2 regions of the Paraburkholderia sp. SARCC-3016 genome follow, and region 1 is predicted to be linked to the other one. Evidence: predicted binding sites of a transcription regulator. Region 1 holds the regulator's gene; the other holds the start of a gene.
What was found. The regulator FNR, encoded in region 1, switches genes on or off when oxygen is low (the NO sensors DNR and NnrR bind a similar motif). The targets are predictions, from matches to a motif close to TTGATNNNNATCAA.
Positions count from the first base shown of each region.

Region 2: a site for FNR is predicted at 2,452-2,465, ahead of QYH69_RS00555 (universal stress protein). Genes of this name have one in related genera too.

Region 1 is NZ_JAVHZD010000004.1:202,505-207,915, reverse strand. Features, by position in the region: gene QYH69_RS06285 (PAS domain-containing sensor histidine kinase) at 1-1,991, shown strand, start outside; gene QYH69_RS06280 (response regulator transcription factor) at 1,988-2,635, shown strand; gene QYH69_RS06275 (response regulator) at 2,778-3,188, shown strand; gene fnr (fumarate/nitrate reduction transcriptional regulator Fnr) at 3,202-3,993, shown strand; gene QYH69_RS06265 (c-type cytochrome) at 4,111-4,458, shown strand; gene QYH69_RS06260 (DUF3564 domain-containing protein) at 4,521-4,892, shown strand; gene QYH69_RS06255 (hypothetical protein) at 4,900-5,220, opposite strand.
Region 2 is NZ_JAVHZD010000001.1:125,005-130,415, reverse strand. Features, by position in the region: gene QYH69_RS00580 (MFS transporter) at 1-66, shown strand, start outside; tRNA gene QYH69_RS00575 (tRNA-Met) at 216-292, shown strand; gene QYH69_RS00570 (ester cyclase) at 349-762, opposite strand; gene QYH69_RS00565 (hypothetical protein) at 983-1,249, opposite strand; gene QYH69_RS00560 (hypothetical protein) at 1,416-1,703, shown strand; gene QYH69_RS00555 (universal stress protein) at 2,546-3,388, shown strand; gene QYH69_RS00550 (universal stress protein) at 3,448-3,957, shown strand; gene QYH69_RS00545 (universal stress protein) at 3,954-4,799, shown strand; gene QYH69_RS00540 (CBS domain-containing protein) at 4,927-5,411, opposite strand, start outside.

The DNA.
Region 1 (5,411 bases):
ACGCCGTGATGCACGAACTGCGTCAGTCGGCCCAGGCCCGCTTCGAGCGGCGCATCGAGCGCATCACGACGACCGTGCGCAACGAACTGCAGACCAGCGCGCTCTGGCTCGCAACGGCGCGCGAAGTCGTCGAAGCGTCGCCGCGCGCCCCGCGGCAGGCGTCGCGCGAATTCGCCGACACGCTCGATCCCGGCCGCGCGGCGACGCCGGTGCGCGCATTCGAATATGTGGCCGCCGACACGATCGCCGACGCGCAGGCGCCGCGCGACCCCGCATCGTCCGCGCCCGCCGACGGCCCGCCGGCAGGCAACCCCTATGCGGACCCCGCCGTACATGCCGCGCTGCGCGACGCGGCGCAATCGGGACAGGTTGTGCTTGCCGCGCCCGCCGCGCCATATGCCGGCGCTGCCCAAGGCGAGCGCGGCAACGCGCTGTTACTCGCGCTGCCCGTTCGCACGCAGCATGCCGGCGACCCGGCCGCAGCGTCCGCAGCGGCTGTCTCAGGCTTCCTGATCGCATCGGTCGATCCCGGCCGGCTTTTCGAGCCCGCCGGCATTTCCGAACGCGGCCTCGACATGTCGCTTGCCATCGGCTCGCCGCCGCAGACGGTGTACGCCGCGGCGCGCGGCGACAATGACGCGCCGGGCACGCGCCGCGCATTGGCAGCGACGAGAATGGTTTCATTCGGCGGCGCAATGCTGACGCTCGCTTTTTCCGCCGACGCGGGCACGGCCAATGCGGGCGAGGCCGGCCCGGTCGCGATCGTGCTTGTCGCGGGACTTACCGCCACCGTGCTCGCGGCGCTCGCATGCTACTGGGTTTCGTTGCATGCGAGCAGTCCCGCGCGCGTGGGCGACGCCGTGCTCAACGAGGCTCGCATGATGAACATCGTGCAGGCATCGTCCGATGCGATCATCACGATCGACGACACGCAGCGCATCGTCATCTTCAACCCGATGGCGGAGCGCGTGTTCGGCGTCTCGGCCATGGAAGCGATTGGCACGACGCTCGATCGCTTCATTCCGGCGCGCTACCGCGCGGCGCACGCGGGCCATGTCGAGCAGTTCGGCGTAACCGGCGTATCGACGCGGCAAATGGGCCGGCAGCGCGTGCTCAGCGGTATCCGCGCAAACGGCGAAGAATTCCCGCTCGAGGCGTCGATCTCGCAGGTCCGGGACCGCATGGGCAAGCTCTACACGGTCGTGTTGCGCGACGTCACGGAACGCGTGCACGCCGAAAACGCGCTCAAGCAGTCGCGCGAGGAGTTGCGCGACCTGTCCGCCAATCTGCAACAGGTGCGCGAGGAAGAAAAGATGCGCATAGCGCGCGAGCTCCACGACGACCTCGGCCAACAGCTGACCGCGCTGAAAATGGATCTGTCGTCGGCCGAGCAGGCGCTCGCGCCCGCGCAAACGGGCCAGCCGGCCGGCGCGCAGGCCGCGGCCGGCGAAGCGCTGCGGATGCTGGCCGGCATGCGCAAGCTCATCGATTCCACGGTCGCATCGCTGCGCCGCATCGCCGCGGACCTGCGCCCGGTCATGCTCGACGACCTCGGCCTGCTGCCGGCGATCGACTGGCTCGCGCGCGACTTCAATCAGCGGTACGGCATTCCGGTCGAGCAGCATATCCACGCAGAGCAGACGAATTTCACGCGCGAGGCGGCCACCGCGATTTTCCGCATCGTTCAGGAGGCACTGAACAACGTCGCGCGTCACGCCGACGCGACGAACGTCCGCTTGCGGCTCGCGACCGACGAGGGCCTCTGCACGCTGCAGGTCGTCGACGACGGGCGGGGCGCGGACGAGCCGCCCCGCTGGCCCGGCACGCAGCACCAAGCGGAGCTGGGCAGGACTTTCGGCCTCATCGGCGTGCGCGAGCGCGCACGCATGCTTGACGGAACGGTTACTATCGAGACAGCGAAGGACAAGGGCTTTATCCTTACCGTTTCCTTTCCGTTACGCGCGGTACAACAGGAAGAGACGCTCCTATGACCCGGGTTTTGATTGCCGACGATCACGCGATGGTGCGCGACGGATTGCGCCACATCCTGCAGAGCGCAAGCGGCTTCGAGGTCGCCGGCGAAGCATGCGACAGCATCACGACCATCGCCTTGATCCGCAAGACGCCGGCGCAGATTCTCGTGCTCGACCTCTCGATGCCCGGCCGCAACGGCCTCGAGCTCATCAAGCAGATCAGGGAAGAAAAACCGGAGCTGCGCATCCTCGTGCTGACGATGCATGCGGAACAGCAGTATGCGGTGCGCGCGTTCAAGGCCGGTGCGTCCGGCTACCTGACAAAGGAAAGCGCCAGCGCCGAACTCGTCGGCGCCTTGACGAAGATCGCGTCGGGCGGCGTCTATGTGAGCCTTGCGATGGCCGAGCGGTTCGCGCAAAGCCTGAACGAGCCGGCGGACACATTGCCGCATCAAAGGCTGTCCGATCGCGAATTCGACGTGTTCCGCCGCATCGCCGCTGGTCAGACAATTACCGAAATCGCCCAGGCGCTGTGCGTGAGTTCGAAGACCATCAGTACATACAAAATGCGCATCCTCGAAAAGATGCAGATGCCGCACGAAGCCGCGCTCGTGCGTTACGCCATGCGCCATCAGCTGTTCGACGATCAGGACGAAGCCTGACGCGCGAGACCCGCCCGGGACGCGGCCGTTCCGTTCCCGCTCTCCCCGTGTAGGAAACCGCCTACAAAAAACCGCAGCGCCCTACTCGAACTTCCACCGTCGCCGATTCTTTTTTGAGATAGCAGCGACGATACTGCGGTGCATGGATACCGATGTGCACCGCGCCCCCCTCAAAGTGTTTCTCGTCGAAGATGCGGCGAGCGTCCGACGCAATATCGCGCAACTGCTCGAACTGCTGGCCGGCGTGCAGATTGTCGGCGAAGCCGAAGACAGCGAAACGGCGCTCGACGCGATTCGCGCGTGCCGTCCCGATGTCGCGGTCATCGACCTGCGGCTTTCGGCCGGCAGCGGCATCGAACTGATTTCGGCGCTCGCGAAAAGTCTGCCCGACATTGTGACGATCGCGCTGACGAATCATTCGGGAGCGGCGTTCCGCGCCGCGTGCAGCAAAGCCGGTGCGCATTACTTTTTCGACAAGACTGCCGAGTTCGACGCAGCGTGCAACACCATCCGAGACCTTTCGTTAGCGCGCCGGCGGCGCGCCATTGATTAACGAGGAGCCGATCATGTCATTCGCACTCGCCGAACAGGCCGCGCCATATGCCGCGCCGGCCCACGCCTTCCATCAGATTCATCAGGTCGATCCGTCGCCGGGCGCCGAATCCGGCAAGCGGACCGCCGTGCGTTGCTCGGGCTGCTCGATGCGCTCGGTCTGCATGCCTGCTGGCCTCTCCGCCGCGGAGCTCGCACAGCTCGATGCGGTGATCTGCACGACGCGCCCCGTGCATCGCGGCGAGGCGCTATACCGCGCCGGCGATGCGTTCCAGAGCATCTACGCGGTGCGCGTCGGCTCGTTCAAGACCATCGTCATGCATCGCGACGGCCGCGAACAGGTCACGGGCTTTCAGATCGCGGGCGAAGCGCTCGGTCTCGATGGCGTATGCACGAGCCGCCACAATTGCGATGCGATCGCGCTCGAGGACAGCGTCGTCTGCGTGATTCCGTTCATGCAGCTCGAAGCGGTCTGCCGCGAAATACGCGCCATGCAGCATCACGTGCACCGGATGATGAGCGGCGAGATCGTGCGTGAATCGTCGCTGATGATGCTGCTCGGCACGATGACCGCGGAACAGCGCGTGGCAGCATTCCTGCTGAATCTGTCGAAGCGTTTCAAGGCGCTCGGTTATTCGCAGTCCGAGTTCAATCTGCGCATGACACGCGAAGAGATCGGCTGTTACCTCGGCATGAAACTCGAAACCGTCAGCCGCATGTTCTCGAAGTTCCAGCGCGAACGGCTCGTCGATACGCGCGGCAGGCAGATCCGCATCGTCGATCTGGAAGGACTGTCGCGCGTTTGAGCACATGCCTGCGCAAGCGGGCTCGCCGACGCCGCGCTCCTGCAATCGGCACTTGATGTGCGTCAATGGCGCTATGGCGGCTTTCTTTAAAGTGGTGGCGAAAAGGAGCCCACGTCTATGCCAGCAATACATTTGCGCCTGATCGCAGCCTGCCTCGCCGTGTCGGGCTTCGCCGCAGTCGGCGCGGCGCACGCGCAGCGCGTCGAGCCCACGGAGCTCGTCGATCAGCAACACTGCATGTTTTGCCACACGTCGGACGCCCCTTTTCTCGCACCGGCGTTTCATCAGATCGCCGAGCGATATCGCGACAATCCTGACGCGATCCGTATGCTCGAACAGAAGCTGCGTGCCGGCGGCCGCGCGCATTGGGGCGACATGCCGATGCCGGTTTCCGCCGAGCGCGGCGGGCCGCCGCTGTCCGCCCAAGACGCGCATACGCTCATCGAGTGGGTCATGAGTCAGTGACTCGCCGGCCGCGCCTGAATCTCCGTTGCCGCTGCGCGACGACACTCCACACCGGAAGAGCCATGCGAATCACCGTACATCTCGACACCTTCGACTGCGCGGACCCTTCGGTCTACGCCATTCTGTGGCTCGACCTGGCGGCGCGCAAATGGTCGCGCGAAGGCCACGCGGTCATCGATCTGCCGGAATGGGGCGAGTTCGAAATCTCGGGTCCCGATACGCGCATCGACGGGCAACATACGGGACACGCGCTATGCGTGCTCGAAAAGCTCGATCTTTCACACGCTCAAGGACCATTCGAAGGAGAAAGCGGCCGCGCGCTGTGGTACCGCCGCGCCCATCACGCGCCGATCGTCGGACGGTGGCATGTGCAATGCCTCGACAGCACGGGTTCGGCGCCCGAGCACGGCGTATTCGCGGACGACCAGATGTAATCGCCTGCTAATGCGCGCGCGCTGTCGCCCGCCCCGCGAGCGTGGCGAGTTCGCGCTCGGCCAGATCGAACGCACGCTGCAGCGCGAGGCGCGGAACTTCATCGGAACAGTGCTCGAGCGGCTTGAAGCCCGATGTTTGCAGCAGCAGATCGAGGCGCACGTCGTAGACCGGGTGGCTGCTGCGCGGACGCAATGCCTCGATCGCAAGATGGCAGCCCGACAGCAGATTGCTATAGCGTTCGAGGCGCACGAGCTGCGCTCCCGCTTCACCTTCGAGTTCACGCGAGCCGGCAAAGCCGAGATACACGATCTGCATGCCGATGCCCATGATGCTCCTCCCAACGTAGCACATTGCCATTCACGCAATCGGCGCCGTTCTGGCGTCCTGGCGGGCATCTGCTGCGTTCCATCATGGTCCGATCCTTTGCGCGGGTCTTGACGTGTGTCAATCGGCCGACGACGCGCTGACTCATCCGGGCGCGCTTGACGTACGTCAAGGGCCGCCGGTGGAGACCGTGT
Region 2 (5,411 bases), on a different contig from region 1:
ACGTTCGTGATCGGGCTGATTTTTGTGCGGGAGACCAAGGACTCGAATATTTACGCGCAGGACTGACGGGGTGCACGCTGGTGCCGGGCCTGATGCTGGAGCCGGTGCCGGGACGCGTTCGGCAGTCTCGTGACGTAGATCGAGGGTCCGCATGAAGTGGAGTGACGGTGGGGGTTGACGGCCCCCGCCGACCTCCCTATAATCTTCCCTCTTACGGCGAATTAGCTCAGTCGGTTAGAGCGACGGAATCATAATCCGCAGGTCCGGGGTTCGAATCCCTGATTCGCCACCAGCTTCAAAAGAAAAAGCCGCTGTTCCGAAAGGACAGCGGCTTTTTCTTTTGCGTGTTCACGCGAGATCAAAGCGCTTCGGCAACTCCCCCAGCTGCCGGAACACTGCCAGCCAGTCCTCGAGGTGCCACGTCTGCGCGACACGCCCGTCGCGCATCCGGTGAAAAGAATGGATCGCGAAATGAATCTGTTTCGAGGTCGCCTCGATGCCTAGCAGCTTTCCTGTCTGCGTACCCGTCACCTCGGCGCGGACACCGACACGGTCGTCATGAATGAGAAGGTCGAGGATATGCACCTTCATGTCCGGGAGCGCGGTAACGATATTCTCGAAAATCTTGCTCATCTTCTCCGGACCTGGGACGGCGTGAGCCGGCTCGGGAATGTATTCCCAATCGCTCGTGACCACCTGGCGCAGCAGCGAGATGTCCTTCGTGGAAAACGCCAGATAGAACCGCTCGATCGTATCGCGCACTGCCTGTTCGCTCGATGAAGTCATATCGCTACCCCTAAGCCATACAACGACGCGGAGTGCCGGTCGACGATGCGGCTGTCGACGGCCCGTTGCTTCAGTCTGCCTCGAATAGCATAGCGTGCGCGCTCTTTCCTTGCAGTGAAGAACGGGCGACTGGCGAACATCTGCATACCGGATCGAGCGTTTACCAGCGCAGATTCATTGCAGGTTCGGCGTGGGCTTACTCAGGTGCGCTCGCGACATTGTCGATAAGCAGAAGCAGGTCGTCTTCATCAGGCCGTGTGCCCCATCTGCTGTGCCCCGAAACGGACGCGATGGCGATCCATGAATGTGGAGGAAACCACTCCAACCGGAGCGTGTCGCCACTCACGACACGCAAACGCCCGGTGTCACATAAAAACTCCGCACTGACGGTTTCGCCGTCGACGGTCTTGCTTGCGGTGACTGACATCCACTCAGGCATTTTGTCCTCCGCGGCGAGTTTCATCAGGACCTCTGTGTCTAGTTGACTTTGAGCGGTTGAAGCACAGAGGAGATGAGGCGCATTCTAGGAGCGGGAGCACATTGCAGGTGCGACTTAACGTTCGGTTCTGTAACTGCGCGTAACGTAATCCCTGCGAAACCGCTTTCACCTGTCTATTAAGGACTCTGTCATGAAACGCATCGACTTCCTTGCGGCGCTTCGACAACTGTCGGCTGCGGCGGAGATTCTGGCCAAGGCCGGTCCTGACAACATGCGCGCAGATGCAGTTCGACTGCTCGCGTTTTTTCGCACCTTCGACGAATCTGGCGCTCGGGTAGAACAGGCTGGCGAAGCGTTCAATGACGCGCTATTCGTGCAAACGGCGCAAGCAGCGCTTGCACTGGTGGGCCGAAACGAGTTTGCGGCAGTTCACGCATTGCTCGAGCAGGCGAAGATGCTTCTGGATGAATTGAAATAGGGCCGGCCGATTTGCTCTTTTCCGGAGAAATCAGGGAAACCTTGAATGCTGCCGCGCCTTGCATCCGAATGATGAGTTCGACCATCCCTTGATGCGCCTCAACATTCGACTTGCAAAAATCGACGCAGAAAAATGGCGAACAGCCTAAAAGTACAGAGTCCCGCCGTAGAGCGTAAGAAAAGGAAAAGGCCCTCATCCGCCCTTCCTTCTTTGCGCAATTCAAAAAGACCTATGACGTGCAATGCTCCTGCGATTCATATCTGCGCCGTGCCTCGGCGACCACCCCATCCCACTCGGCTTTTGTCACACGCTCTTTGAACATTTGAATCAGGAAGTCGCCCAGATTCTGATTCTTCTTCTCCGCCCATCTTCCCCTTGAGAACGCGCAGCTCCTTCTGAATCTCGACGACGCGCGCCCTCGCACTCTGATGCTTCAAAGACCCGCGCGGCAAGCTCTTGGCGAGTGCTTCCAAATCACAAAGCGTTCGTGATAAATAGACCAAACGATATAGGACTTACTCCTAGCGTTTCTCATCAACGCGACCGACTAGGTCAGTCCATTAACCGAACTGACGAAGGTAGTCCCTCAACGGCGAACTACTACCCGCGACGAGGCTTCATCCAAGAACGCCGCCAAAGCTTGAGAAGCATCACATAGACGGCGACGGCCACGATCAGATAAGCGAACAGCGCGCGCCCTCGTGGCGCGCGTCGTTATCGATTTGAGCGCTAAAGCGCTCCTTCTCCGTTGATCTGCATCAACCCCCCACCCGCCCCGCCCTCATACACTCGTCCAGAGGCTGGCGCCGATTTCGCCCGCCGCTCGCCACGGAGCGACCGCGATGAGCTACAAAACTCTTCTCGTCCACCTGGACAACAGCCAACGTACCCCGCAGCGGCTCGATACCGCGCTCGATCTCGCGCGGCGTTTCCAGGCGCATCTGACGGGCCTCTATGCGACGTTCGAGCCCGATTCCCGCGCGTTCTACGTGATGGCCGGCACCGCCGACTACTACGCGTCCCATCAGCGGCGGCGCGACCAGCAACGCGGCGCGATCGAGCGTCTGTTTCACGCCGAAGCGCTGCGCGCCAATGTCGACGCGCGTTTCATCTGCGCAAACGGCCCCGCGAATTCAAGCGTGCCGCAGCACGCGCGTTATGCGGACCTCGTCGTCATGGGCCAAACCGATCCGCAGGATCCCGAATCCTTTATCGACCAGAACTTCCTCGAAGCCGTTGTAGTGGCAGCCGGCCGGCCCGTGCTGCTGTTTCCGTACGCGGGCGGCGCGACACGGGAAATCGGCGAACGAATTCTTATCGCGTGGGACGGCAGCCGCGAAGCCGCGCGTGCCGCCTACGACGCAATTCCCTTTCTCTCGCACGCAAAGAAATGCACGGTCGTCACGGTGCGCGGCACCGCCGGTGAGCCGCCCGGCGAACGATTCGCCGGCGCCGATATCGCGCTGACACTCGCGCGCCACGGCGCGTCCGTCGACGTGCTCGACGTCGACGCAAGCAGGCACACGCCGGTCGGCGACGTGCTGCTGTCCACTGCACACGACCAGGGCTGCGACATGATCGTGATGGGCGCATACGGGCACTCGCGGTGGCGCGAGCTCGTCATGGGCGGCACGACACGGACCATCCTGCAATCGATGACCATGCCCGTACTGATGTCGTGCTAGACGAACCACCCGCATAACGCACGTTACGCATACAGCGTCAGCCTCAGGGAGCACCGCTCATGTACAAGAACATCCTCGTCGCGCTCGACGGCAGCGACACCTCGAATCAGGCGCTCGAAGCCGCATTGCGCCTCGCAAGCGAAAATCACGCGCTGCTGCATCCGGTCTACGTCGTGGACATGCCCGGCATCGCGATCGGCACGCCCGGCTTCAACCCCGTCCCCATACGTGACGCGATGCGCGCCGACGGCGAACGCGTGATCGCCGACGCGCGGGACCGGATGGCGAAGCTGCGCATCAACGGCAGCCCGCGCGTCGTCGATACGAACTCGCTCAGCGAAGACATCGCGCAGCGTCTGCGGTTGTCAGCGGCCGAATGCCATGCCGATCTGATCGTGATGGGCACGCACGGATGGCGCGGTTTCCGGCGCCTCGTGCTCGGCAGTGTCGCGGAACGGGTCGCGCGCGGCGCGCCCTGCGCGGTGCTGCTGATTCCGTCGAGCGCACAGCCCGCCGCCGGCGACGGTACCGCGACCGCATCACCCCCCGCGGACAAGGAGCGCTCATGAGCTACAAAACCCTGCTGGTCCATCTCGACGACAGCCGTCACAGCGCCGCGCGCATCGCCGTCGCGCTCGATCTCGCGCAGCGCTTCGACGCGCATCTGATCGGGCTTTACATCGTCAGCCAGGACCTGTTCCAGCCGTTCTTCAGACTCGACGACAGCGTGAATCCGTCCACGCTCGAACAGCAGCACGTGCAACGGGTGCTCAGTGCGCAATCGGCATTTCTCGACGCTGCGCAACGCGCAGCATGCAACGTCGAATGGCGCGCGCCGGCGGGGCCCGCCATCGAAACCGCGACGCTGCATGCGCGCCATGCGGACCTGCTGATACTCGGCCAGCGCGATCCGGAAGACCCGGCGTCCTATGTCGCGCGGCACTTTATCGAAGACTTGCTGATTGAGAGCGGGCGCCCCGCGCTCGTGTTGCCGTATGCGGGCAAGGCCGCGGCAATGATCGGCGACAACGTCGTGATCGCCTGGGACGGCAGCCGCGAAGCCGCGCGCACGCTGTCCGATTCGCTCGCGCTCATCAAACGCGCGCGTGTTGTGACGATCGAGTCGGTCGTGCGGCACGGCGGCGGCGATGCTGCGCACGGCGAACCGCCCGCGACGCTCGACGTCTCGGCGTTTCTCGAGCGCCACGGCATCCGCGCGTCGTTCTCGACGACGCCGGCCGTCGCCGGCGTCAGCACGGGCGCGACGCTATTGAACCGCGTCGCCGATCTGCATGCGGACCTGCTCGTGATGGGCGCATTCGGTCATGCGCGCGCGCAGGAGCGCGTGCTCGGCGGCGCGACGCGCACGATGCTCGAATCGATGACCGTGCCGGTGTTGATGGCACATTGAAGCATTGAAGATAATCTAATTCGTGTTGGCTGCATCGAAGGCGCGCCGCACCGCCTCGCCTTCGAGCACACGTGAGCCGGCAAACACGGGATAGACGATTTGCATGCCGTACTCCTATCGGCCGGCTCTACAACGCCGGAATGATGACCGGAAACGCCAGATGGCTTTCGACTTGCCGGACGCCGGGCACGCTTTCGGCTGCGATGCAGATCGCCCGTCCCTCCTGCTCCGACTCGATCACGCCCCACAGATGCACGACGCCGTCCTTCACGAACACGCTGCCCTTCGGCAACGCCCAGCGGTAACCGGCGAGCGCATCGACGACCGCATCGCGCAGCGCGGCGTCGTCGTATGTGCCGTCGTCCGCTTCGGCCTCCGTGAACGCTGCGAGCGCACGAATCAGATTCGAGCGGCTGACGATGCCGACCAGTCTGCCATCCTGCAGTACCGGCACGCGCTTGATGCGGTGCCGCTCGAGCAGGTCCGCGATGTCCCTGAGCGGCGTGCTTTCTTCGATCGTGATCACGTTTTCGCTCATGGCGTCGTGTACCTTGTGCCCATGCTCCTTCACGTAACGCGCGGCCAGTTCGCGCGTGCCCGCGAGGAAATCGA